One region of the Marinobacterium sp. xm-a-152 genome, then DNA from elsewhere that is predicted to be linked to it. Evidence: predicted binding sites of a transcription regulator. Region 1 holds the regulator's gene; each other region holds the start of a gene.
What was found. Region 1 encodes sigma-54, which starts transcription at its own class of promoters, with help from an activator protein. Its sites were predicted from a motif close to TGGCACNNNNNTTGCTNT; they were not measured.
Positions count from the first base shown of each region.

Region 1 (3,245 bases):
AAGTAAAAGCCTTTAGCAGTGAGAGCGGAAGCCAGCGTGTCAAAATGGTTCTTCAGCCTAAAAAAGATAATTAACCATGAGTTCACTCGAAGCCCTTCACCTAGCCAAAAGCTACAAAGGACGCTCTGTTATTCAAGATGTGTCCGTCACTGTTGAGCCTGGTGAGATTATCGGATTGCTTGGGCCCAACGGTGCGGGTAAGACAACCTGCTTCTATATGATTGTAGGTCTGGTCAGAGCGGATCGAGGCAACATTCGTCTCAATGGCGACGACGTCACTAGAATGCCTATTCATGAGCGCGCAAAACGCGGCTTAGGCTATCTTCCGCAAGAGGCCTCTGTATTCAGAAAGCTGAGTGTCTACGATAACCTGATGGCCATACTGGAGCAGAGAAAAGACCTGACCAAAGATCAACAACACGAGAAAGCTCAATCTCTACTAGAAGAGTTCCATATCACTCACATCAAAGAGTCCAAAGGGATGGTCCTATCTGGGGGTGAGAGACGCCGAGTTGAGATTGCAAGAGCCCTAGCAAACGACCCTGACTTCATCCTACTGGACGAGCCTTTTGCTGGTGTAGACCCCATCTCTGTCAGCGACATCAAACAGACCATCAGGCACCTTAAAGATCGAGGTATTGGCGTCCTGATAACCGATCACAATGTCAGAGAGACTCTCGACATTTGCGAACGGGCTTACATCGTTAGTGAGGGTAACATTCTTGCAGAGGGTGAGCCTGAGCAGATCATGATGAATCAAGCCGTTAAAGAGGCTTATCTGGGCAATGATTTTCGCTTGTAACTCTCACACTTTTAAGTAATTATCATTTTAATGAAGCACTCTTTACAGCTCAAAGTCGGACAGAACCTGTCCATGACCCCACAATTGCAGCAAGCGATCAAATTGCTGCAACTCTCCTCCTTAGAGCTACAGACAGAGATTCAAGAGGCACTCGATAGTAACCCACTACTGGAGGTAGCCGATGAAGAAGATCAGAGTGAAGAGAACTCTCAAAGCATTGAGCAAAAAGAGTCATCAACCTTAGATGAGACCCAATCTAATTCAGAGATCGAAGAGACGTTCGAATCGTCTCAGCCGGAAGATAGCTGGTCTACTGATGACATCCCTGAACAGCTTTCAACCGACAGTCAATGGGACGATACTTACCAAAGCTCTTCAAATTCCAATCGTGATGATGATTGGATGCCAGGTGATAATGACGCTGCGGTTGAAACCATCCAAGACCACCTTAACTGGCAACTGAATCTGGTTAATTTCAGCGATGTTGATCGATACATTGCTGAGATGATTATCGACTCTATCGATGATCGTGGCTATCTGATCACCGATCTGCAGGACATTCTTCTTAACTGCCAAGAGGAACTACCTGAACTCTTTTTTGAAGTGGAAATGGATGAGGTGGAGACAGTACTTCACCGCATTCAACAGTTTGACCCACCCGGTGTCGGTGCCCGTGATCTTGCAGAGTGTTTGAAAATCCAGTTAAGACAGCTACCCATAGAGACACCTTGGCGCGCAGAGTCACTGCGCCTAGCGACCGACTATTTAAACCTGTTGGGCAGTCGAGATTTTAAATCTTTGATGCGCCGTATGAGGCTCAAAGAGGAGCAACTGTCAGAGGTGGTTAGGTTGATTCAATCACTTAACCCAACACCAGGAGACTCTTTAGATCTGGGTGATACTGATTACATCGTACCGGACGTGATCGTGCGTAAACGCGCTGGGGAGTGGACACTCACTTTAAATAACGACGTAGTTCCTGAGTTACGTATCAATGATGTCTACTCAGGCATGATTAAACGTGCAGACAACTCCGCGGAGAACCAATTTTTAAAAGACCATCTCCAGGATGCACGCTGGTTCATAAAGAGTTTACAAAGCCGCAACGAGACCCTCTTAAAGGTCTCAACGGAGATCGTTTCCAGACAGATCGGTTTTCTTGAACAGGGTGAACAGGCGATGAAGCCTCTTATTCTTCACGACATTGCTGAAGCCGTTGATCTACATGAATCCACCATCTCCCGTGTTACAACTCGAAAATACATGCACACCCCGCGCGGTGTCTTTGAATTGAAATATTTCTTTTCGAGTCAGGTGGCTACCAGTGACGGCAGTGGTGCATCATCAACTGCGATTCGAGCAATCATTAAAAAATTAATTTCAGAAGAAGACCCTCGCAAGCCACTAAGTGACAGTAAGCTTGCTACACTACTAGATAAAGAGGGGGTGAATGTTGCAAGACGAACCATTGCTAAATATCGCGAAGTTCTCAACATTCCACCTTCAAATGAGAGAAAGCGTTTGGTTTAATTGAGGTGGGCGGCCTCATTTTTTCACTCCGCCTAAGACGAGGAGAAGTCATATGCAGATAAATATTACTGGTCATCACGTGGACCTGACTGAAGCTCTAAGTGAATACGTACGTAACAAGTTCGATAAGCTAGAACGTCACTTCGACAACATTCAGAATGTACAAGTTACTCTCAGTGTCGAAAAGCAGGGTAAAAAAGCCGAGGCTGATGTTCACTTAGCCGGTGGCCAAGTGGTAGCTTCTGATGAGCATGATGACATGTATGCAGCGATTGATGGCTTAGTGGATAAGCTTGATCGCCAAATCATCAAGCATAAAGAAAAAATGAAATCTCACAAATAAACGAACGACAACATGCAACTAGGTGACCTACTGACGACTGAAACAACCGCCTGCCGGGAGTCAGTCGCCAGTAAAAAACGCCTTCTACAAGTGGCCAGCGAAAAGCTGGCCTCTTCAGTTGATGGCGTGACAGAAGATGAAATTTTTACAGGCCTTCTCAATCGTGAACGGTTAGGCAGTACAGGAATAGGTTCTGGCGTGGGTATACCACACTGTCGGATCCCAGGTTGCTCAACAGCATCCGCCTGCTTAATCACACTTGATGACGGTGTCGATTTTGATTCAATCGATTCAGCGCCGGTCGATCTTGTCTGCGCACTGATCGTGCCCGATGATGGAAATGATGAGCACCTTAAGACACTGGCTGGTTTAGCCGAGCTGTTCAGCAAGCCCGAAGCCCTTAATTCACTTAGAGACTGCACGAATTCTGAGGCCCTACTCAATAAAGCAACTGAGCTATCAAAGGTCTAATCATGAGAGTCGTTGTTATCTCGGGTCGCAGTGGTTCAGGGAAGAGTACCGCCTTGCAAGCACTTGAAGATGTTGGGTTCTATTGCATAGACAACCTAC
Region 1 covers NZ_WBYI01000007.1:68,828-72,072, forward strand. The annotation lists gene lptA (lipopolysaccharide transport periplasmic protein LptA) at 1-74, shown strand, start outside; gene lptB (LPS export ABC transporter ATP-binding protein) at 77-802, shown strand; gene XMA152_RS08295 (RNA polymerase factor sigma-54) at 833-2,332, shown strand; gene hpf (ribosome hibernation-promoting factor, HPF/YfiA family) at 2,385-2,675, shown strand; gene XMA152_RS08305 (PTS sugar transporter subunit IIA) at 2,688-3,146, shown strand; gene rapZ (RNase adapter RapZ) at 3,149-3,245, shown strand, end outside.

Region 2 (3,245 bases), on a different contig from region 1:
GGAGTCGCGGTAGACCCGCCTCTAACATTTCACGTACAGCTGAGTTCTGCGATGTAACAACCAACTGAAGCTCACTATTTTCCATATTCATGCGAATGCGAACCGTGCCTAAACGGGATGGGTTAAGATCCATCTCAGCATCCCACTTGCCGGACTCCACCATCTGCATAATGCGTTCACCCATTGCACGCTGCATACGATCCTGGTTCTGCACAGTGACAAAGTTCTCCAGAGGCTGTTGATCAGCCACTAGACGCTGAGCTTGAGCCGTTGCATGCTGACTTGTATCCATAGGTGTCAATTGAACGACACCTGGAAGTACAGTTGTCGTAGTAGGCTGGATTGTGGTCGATGCGGAGCTACTGTTAGCTTGTTGCGCCATAAAGCGCTGTTCCAAGAAACGTGCTGAGGTAGTCGCAGTCGAAATAGATTCTGGCAGGGCAACGCGTGTTGGCTGCATCAATTCACTCTCTACAGAGCGCATCATCGGTGCCTTGTTGGTAGAGAGATTAAACACTCGATTTGCCAAGAAATTATCGGTCGTGATGTTATTGCTAACAGTGCCGTCGGCTTTAATCGTTTTACCAGCAAGGCTCATATCTGAGCTATTTGGATTAACACGAACTCGTCCTTGCATTTGTTGTAATAGAACATTGGCATCCGAACGGGTTACCCCAGCAGAGCCTTCAACAGCCGCTTTAGCTCGAGCCAATTGAGCATCTGTACCCTCTTGGGCCTGTACTAGTAGGTCTTCATCAACCAAAGGCTGGCCATTCGTAGCTGGTGCCGTAACAACATTCTCAGCAACTTTTACACTGGCACCGAATGTCTGGGCTGTAGCGATAAGTTGTTGATCAGAAATTGGCTTAGTTAGAATTACTGGAGTCTCAGCACCTTCAGTAGCCACGGCTGTAAGACTCGCTGCTATATTGGTTGCGGGCTGAAGACCGGTTGCGCCTTGAATAACTTGCGCAAGTTTAGTGATGGCACTCTTGGCTTCACTATCACCAATTTGGGCAGCCATCTGCAATGTCTTAGGATCGAGTACAACGCCCAGCTGCTCCGCAAGCAGTTGAAGCTGCTCATCTGAGAGCTCTGCAAGCTCTGGCAACTGCTCCAACAGCTGACTCGGCAAAGCCTTGCCATCGAGCGGCAATTTATTGACACCCGCTGTAACGGCAGCCGTCAGTGCGGTTTCAGGACTTGGAGTCAGTAACGATTTAAAGTTAATCGCCTCCTCACCCTTGATAAGTGTCTGATTTTTAATAGATTTGGGTTCACCGATAGTGTTTCTATCAGTCGTTAATCCAAATAAATTTAGGCTTGAGTTGTTCACAGGCAAACCATCCTAATCCAATCGAAATTTTTTCTTACTGAATAGTAAGCAAGAAGCTTGCCAACTTAGTAAAAAACAGTGATAAATGGTTTTAAGATATTGATTTAATTATAATTAAAATGATTTATTATTTCGTTTGGATGGCGATTCAAATTTAGCAATGATGATATTTTCAGGTTAAACGGCAATAAAGTGACACCTCTTGCCGCTCTATTGCCGATCAATTTGCCACAAACATATTTGCACAGGATTCGGAAGTACTATGAGGGGCTGTGGCTATTGGCCATAAATTGACGGCGTGCCAACTCATCGAGCTCTTTAGCTTCAATCGACTGCTGATAACGACGGTGCTGTTCAATCTCGTTAAGCTCCAGCTTCTCTACCGCCTTCAACTCGGCACGGCGCTCTATCAATTGCAGCTTATCTTGTTGTGTCACGAAGGAGAGTTGCACAAGTAGTTGCTCTTGGGCTGCCGCTGAGGCCGTAAGTTCATCGATAAAATGCCGGGTGCGAATGATGGATGCTATAGGCGCACCTTGGCTTTCAAACTGGGTTAGCTGATCTTTGTAGTCTCGAATAAAGCTTAGAATCTGATTCAAAGAGTCCATCGTTTGCTGCTGTTTCTCTGCGCTCTCTTCCACTTTATGAAGCGCTTCATCCTGTGCTCTGGTCCGAAGATCTTTTACCACTTTCCAGTTCATGCCCATGATTTACCCCTCCAGTACCGCTGTTTGCGAAGTACGATTTATCTGCACGGGTTTAGGCGACTCCTGCTCCACCTCTTCAGGCATATTCTCTAGGTAGTGAATAGACTCACTGAGGCTCACCGCAGTTCTCATATCCTGTTTCAAGAAGCTGCGCATGAAGGAGAGACGCGCCAGTGCCTGGTCAACATCCGGGTTAGAGCCACGTTGATATGCTCCAACACTGATTAGATCTTTGTGCTCTTCGTAGGCGGAGTAGAGACGCCTAAATTCTGATGCCGCTTCAAGATGAGTTGGCGATGCAAGCTGCGGCATCAAGCGACTCACCGACTGCAAAATGTCGATCGCTGGGAAATGTCCTTGAGCTGCAAGTTCACGGGTTAAAACGATATGACCATCTAAAATTGCACGAGCAGAGTCGACAATTGGGTCCTGTTGATCATCACCCTCGGCCAATACGGTATAGATTGCTGTGATCGAGCCATTGGCAACGTTTGAGTTACCTGCCCGCTCAATCAATGATGGCAACAGCGTAAACACTGAAGGTGGATAGCCCTTAGTCGTGGGGGGTTCGCCAACGGCGAGACCGATCTCACGCTGAGCATGTGCAACACGCGTCAGAGAGTCCATCAACAGCAAAACGTTTTTGCCCTGATCTCGAAAATACTCAGCTACAGCAGTTGCCAAAGATGCACCATGTAAACGAGATACCGGTGAAGTATCCCCAGGAGCAGCTATAACTACAGCACGCTTCATCCCCTCTTCGCCCAGGGTGTCACGTACAAATTCATTAACCTCGCGACCACGCTCGCCAATAAGGCCAATCACAACGACATCGGCTGACGTAAAGCGGGTCATCATTCCCAACAAAACACTTTTACCAACTCCGCTGCCAGCCATCAAACCGATACGCTGACCGCGACCTAGGGATAGCAGCGAGTTAATTGCACGCACACCCACATCTAACTTCTCGGTGATTGGCCGACGATGCAAAGGATTTATAGGATCTGCAGTAATCGGACGATAGGCAGTTGCCACTATCGGAGCACCACCATCTAGTGGATGTCCCATACCATCAATGACTCTGCCGAGCAGATCTGGACTAAACCCGAAACTGCTATTGGTGGTACGAACCACGACACGATGTCCAGGAGCGATACCACGAGTCCGCTCAAATGGCATGAGGAGTAGACGATCTTCGGCAA
Region 2 covers NZ_WBYI01000001.1:71,849-75,093, reverse strand. The annotation lists gene XMA152_RS12775 (flagellar hook-length control protein FliK) at 1-1,336, opposite strand, end outside; gene XMA152_RS00365 (flagellar export protein FliJ) at 1,597-2,043, opposite strand; gene fliI (flagellar protein export ATPase FliI) at 2,047-3,245, opposite strand, start outside.
Region 2: XMA152_RS12775 (flagellar hook-length control protein FliK) is a predicted target of sigma-54. The motif match lies at 1,382-1,399, and genes of this name have one in related genera.

Region 3 (3,245 bases), on a different contig from region 1:
CGGTTTTCACGTTGTAGTTCCCGCAAGAGAGTGGCTGGCGCCAGTCTGAGATAAGGTCTTTAGAACCCTCTAGGAAATCAGACCATGCATCACCAACCACCAAACCTGAAGTTGAAGAGACCACTTCAAATTGACCATCATCTTGGATCTCACCGATCAGAACCGGTTTAGAGATGTGGTGGTTTGGCATCATAGTGGATAGGCCACCTGTAAGGTTTGGTACAGAGACACCGATGAGAGCATCTTGGACAGCCGATGGATCCGTTGTACCAGCTTTTTCAACCGCTTTAGCCCACATGTTGAAGCCGATGTAGTGCGCTTCCATTGGGTCATTGGTTACACGATCTTCGTTACCAATGAATGAGTGCCAGTTCTCGATAAACTCATCGTTCACTTCACTATCAACGCTCATGAAGTAGTTCCAAGCAGCTAGGTGACCTACAAGCGGTCCAGTATCCATACCAGATAGCTCCTCTTCACCGACAGAGAAAGCAACCACTGGAATATCTTCAGAGCTGATGCCCTGTGAACCTAGCTCTTTGTAGAAAGGTACGTTGGCATCGCCGTTAATGGTAGAGACAACCGCAGTCTTCTTACCCGCTGAACCGAACTTTTTAATGTCCGATACAATCGACTGCCAATCAGAGTGACCGAATGGCGTGTAGTTCACCATGATGTCCTCTTCAGCAACACCCGCCGCTTTTAGGTAAGCATCCAAGATTTTGTTAGTTGTACGTGGGTAGACATAGTCAGTACCGGCTAGCACCCAACGCTCAACACCCAACTCGTTCATTAGGTAATCAACCGCTGGAATCGCCTGCTGGTTTGGCGCAGCACCTGTGTAGAAGACGTTTTTAGACGACTCTTCACCTTCATACTGAACTGGGTAGAACATGAGGCTGTCTAGCTCTTCAATAACCGGAAGAACCGATTTACGCGACACTGATGTCCAACAACCGAAGATCGCGTCCACCTTCTCTTTCTCAACTAGCTCACGTGCTTTCTCAGCAAACAGTGGCCAGTTAGACGCTGGGTCGACAACCACAGGCTCAAGTTGTTTACCTAGCAAACCGCCCTTCTTGTTCTGCTCTTCGATCAGCATCAGCATGGTGTCTTTCAGTGTTGTCTCACTGATCGCCATTGTGCCCGACAGTGAGTGAAGCACGCCCACTTTGATCGTATCAGCCGCCATTGCAAGATTCGTTGCAGAAACAGCTAAGGCTAGCGCAGCAGATTTAAACATAGTTGATTTAGACATCAGGGTCTTCTCCTTTGATTAGTAACCTAGATGTTTTTCTTATTGCAGAGTGCGTGCCAGTTTTTGAAATAGTCCGTAAATTAATTTTATTTATGTTTAAAAACAATAAGATAAACAATTAATATTATTCTATTTGACGCATATGAAGAGATTTTGCAGTGCACCATTAAGTGACATTTGCGACAGGAATGCGCACCAAAAGATCGCAAAAGTAAATTTTTAAGGGTATTTTGGTGCACTTGTTTGGGGTTGTGGGATTAGCCATATAGCGGCTGACAGGCGAGAACTCAACTACGGAGCTGCCGTGACTGGCTTCAGCCTGTCATCCGCAGTCAGAAACGATCGCCTCATCTTCGATAAGGCTCCAACATCAATTCAGCGTGCGAACCGTTGGAGCGGTCTTGAAAAGGCCGCGATGCGTGCTGATAAAAATCGCCTCATCTGTGATAAGGCTCCAACTGAAAAGGCCCCATAAGGGGCCTTTGATCGATTAGAAAGGTAAGTTAAAAACTTACTCCTCTTCCTTCTTAGGATGAGGCATAAACAGGTTGAGTACGATGGCGCAGACTGCTGCTGGTAGTAGACCTGTTGTTAAAAGCGCCTTAACTGTACCGTCTAGGTGCTGAAGCGCTTCTGGAACCTGCATTAGACCCAGGCCAAGTGATAGTGATACTGCAAAGATCACCATGTTACGGCTGTTCCAATCCACATCAGCCAGCATCTTCATACCTGAAGAGGCAACCATGCCGAACATCACGATAACACCACCACCCAATACTTCGATTGGCACAGTAGAGATAAGAGCACCCACTTTAGGGATCAGACCACAGACGATCAGGAAGATCGCACCAATGGTTGCCACGTGACGGCTCATCATACGCGTCATTGCGATCAGACCAACGTTTTGCGAGAACGATGTATTTGGCAGTGCACCAGCTAGAGCAGATAGCGCTGTACCTAGACCGTCTGCATAAGTTGCGCCTTTGATCTCAGTATCAGTTGCTTCACGATCCGCACCACCTTTGGTGATACCCGATACGTCACCCACTGTCTCAATCGCAGAGATGAATGACATGAGTGCGATACCGATGATGGCACCTGCGCCGAACTCGATTCCGAATGGGAAGAGCTGTGGCAGCGCAAAGCTTGCAGCACGGCCGACGTTACCGAAGTTAACCATACCCATAAAGTAGGCCAGAACGTAACCTGCAATCAGACCGATCAATATAGCCGCTGAGCTGATCATGCCTTTACCGTAGAATTTCAGACCTAGGGTCACCACAATAACGGTACCAGCAACAGTCCAGTTCTCTAACGAACCAAACTCAGGCTTACCAATCGCCGGAACGCCACCTGCCGCGTACTGAATACCCACTTTAAGAAGTGACAAACCGATCATCAGCACGATCAGACCTGTTACCAATGGAGGCAAAGCAAAACGAAGGCGACCAATAAATGGCCCTAGCGCTGCTTGGAATAGACCACCGACTAGGACACCACCGGTCACCATAGCCATCGCTTCTACACCCTTACCCGCTACCAATGGGATAAGAATAGGAATGAATGCGAAACTGGTACCTTGCACAATCGGAAGACGTGCACCCACAGGGCCTGCACCAATTGTCTGAAGCAGTGTTGTAACACCCGCAAGGAGCATACACATCTGCATCATGTAGATCATGTTAGGGAAGTCAGGTGAATTTGAACCAAAGCCAAATCCCGCTGCACCCGCAACGATGATCGCTGGGGTTACGTTTGCGATAAACATCGCCAGTACGTGTTGAATGCCTAGCGGAATTGCTAGATGCATCGGTGGGGTCTAATTCGGATCGCGCATCTGCGCTGCCGAAATCTTTTCATTGCTCATTATTGCCTCCAAACAACTGCTCAATGCAGCCTTCTTATTTTTGTTAGCGCATCAAATGCCAACTTCACTAACCCATTGATATAAATGAATAAATCATTAACCAACAGGTCAGAAACTCAA
Region 3 covers NZ_WBYI01000012.1:5,627-8,871, reverse strand. The annotation lists gene urtA (urea ABC transporter substrate-binding protein) at 1-1,258, opposite strand, end outside; gene XMA152_RS11195 (uracil-xanthine permease family protein) at 1,770-3,068, opposite strand.
Region 3: urtA (urea ABC transporter substrate-binding protein) is a predicted target of sigma-54. The motif match lies at 1,300-1,317, and genes of this name have one in related genera.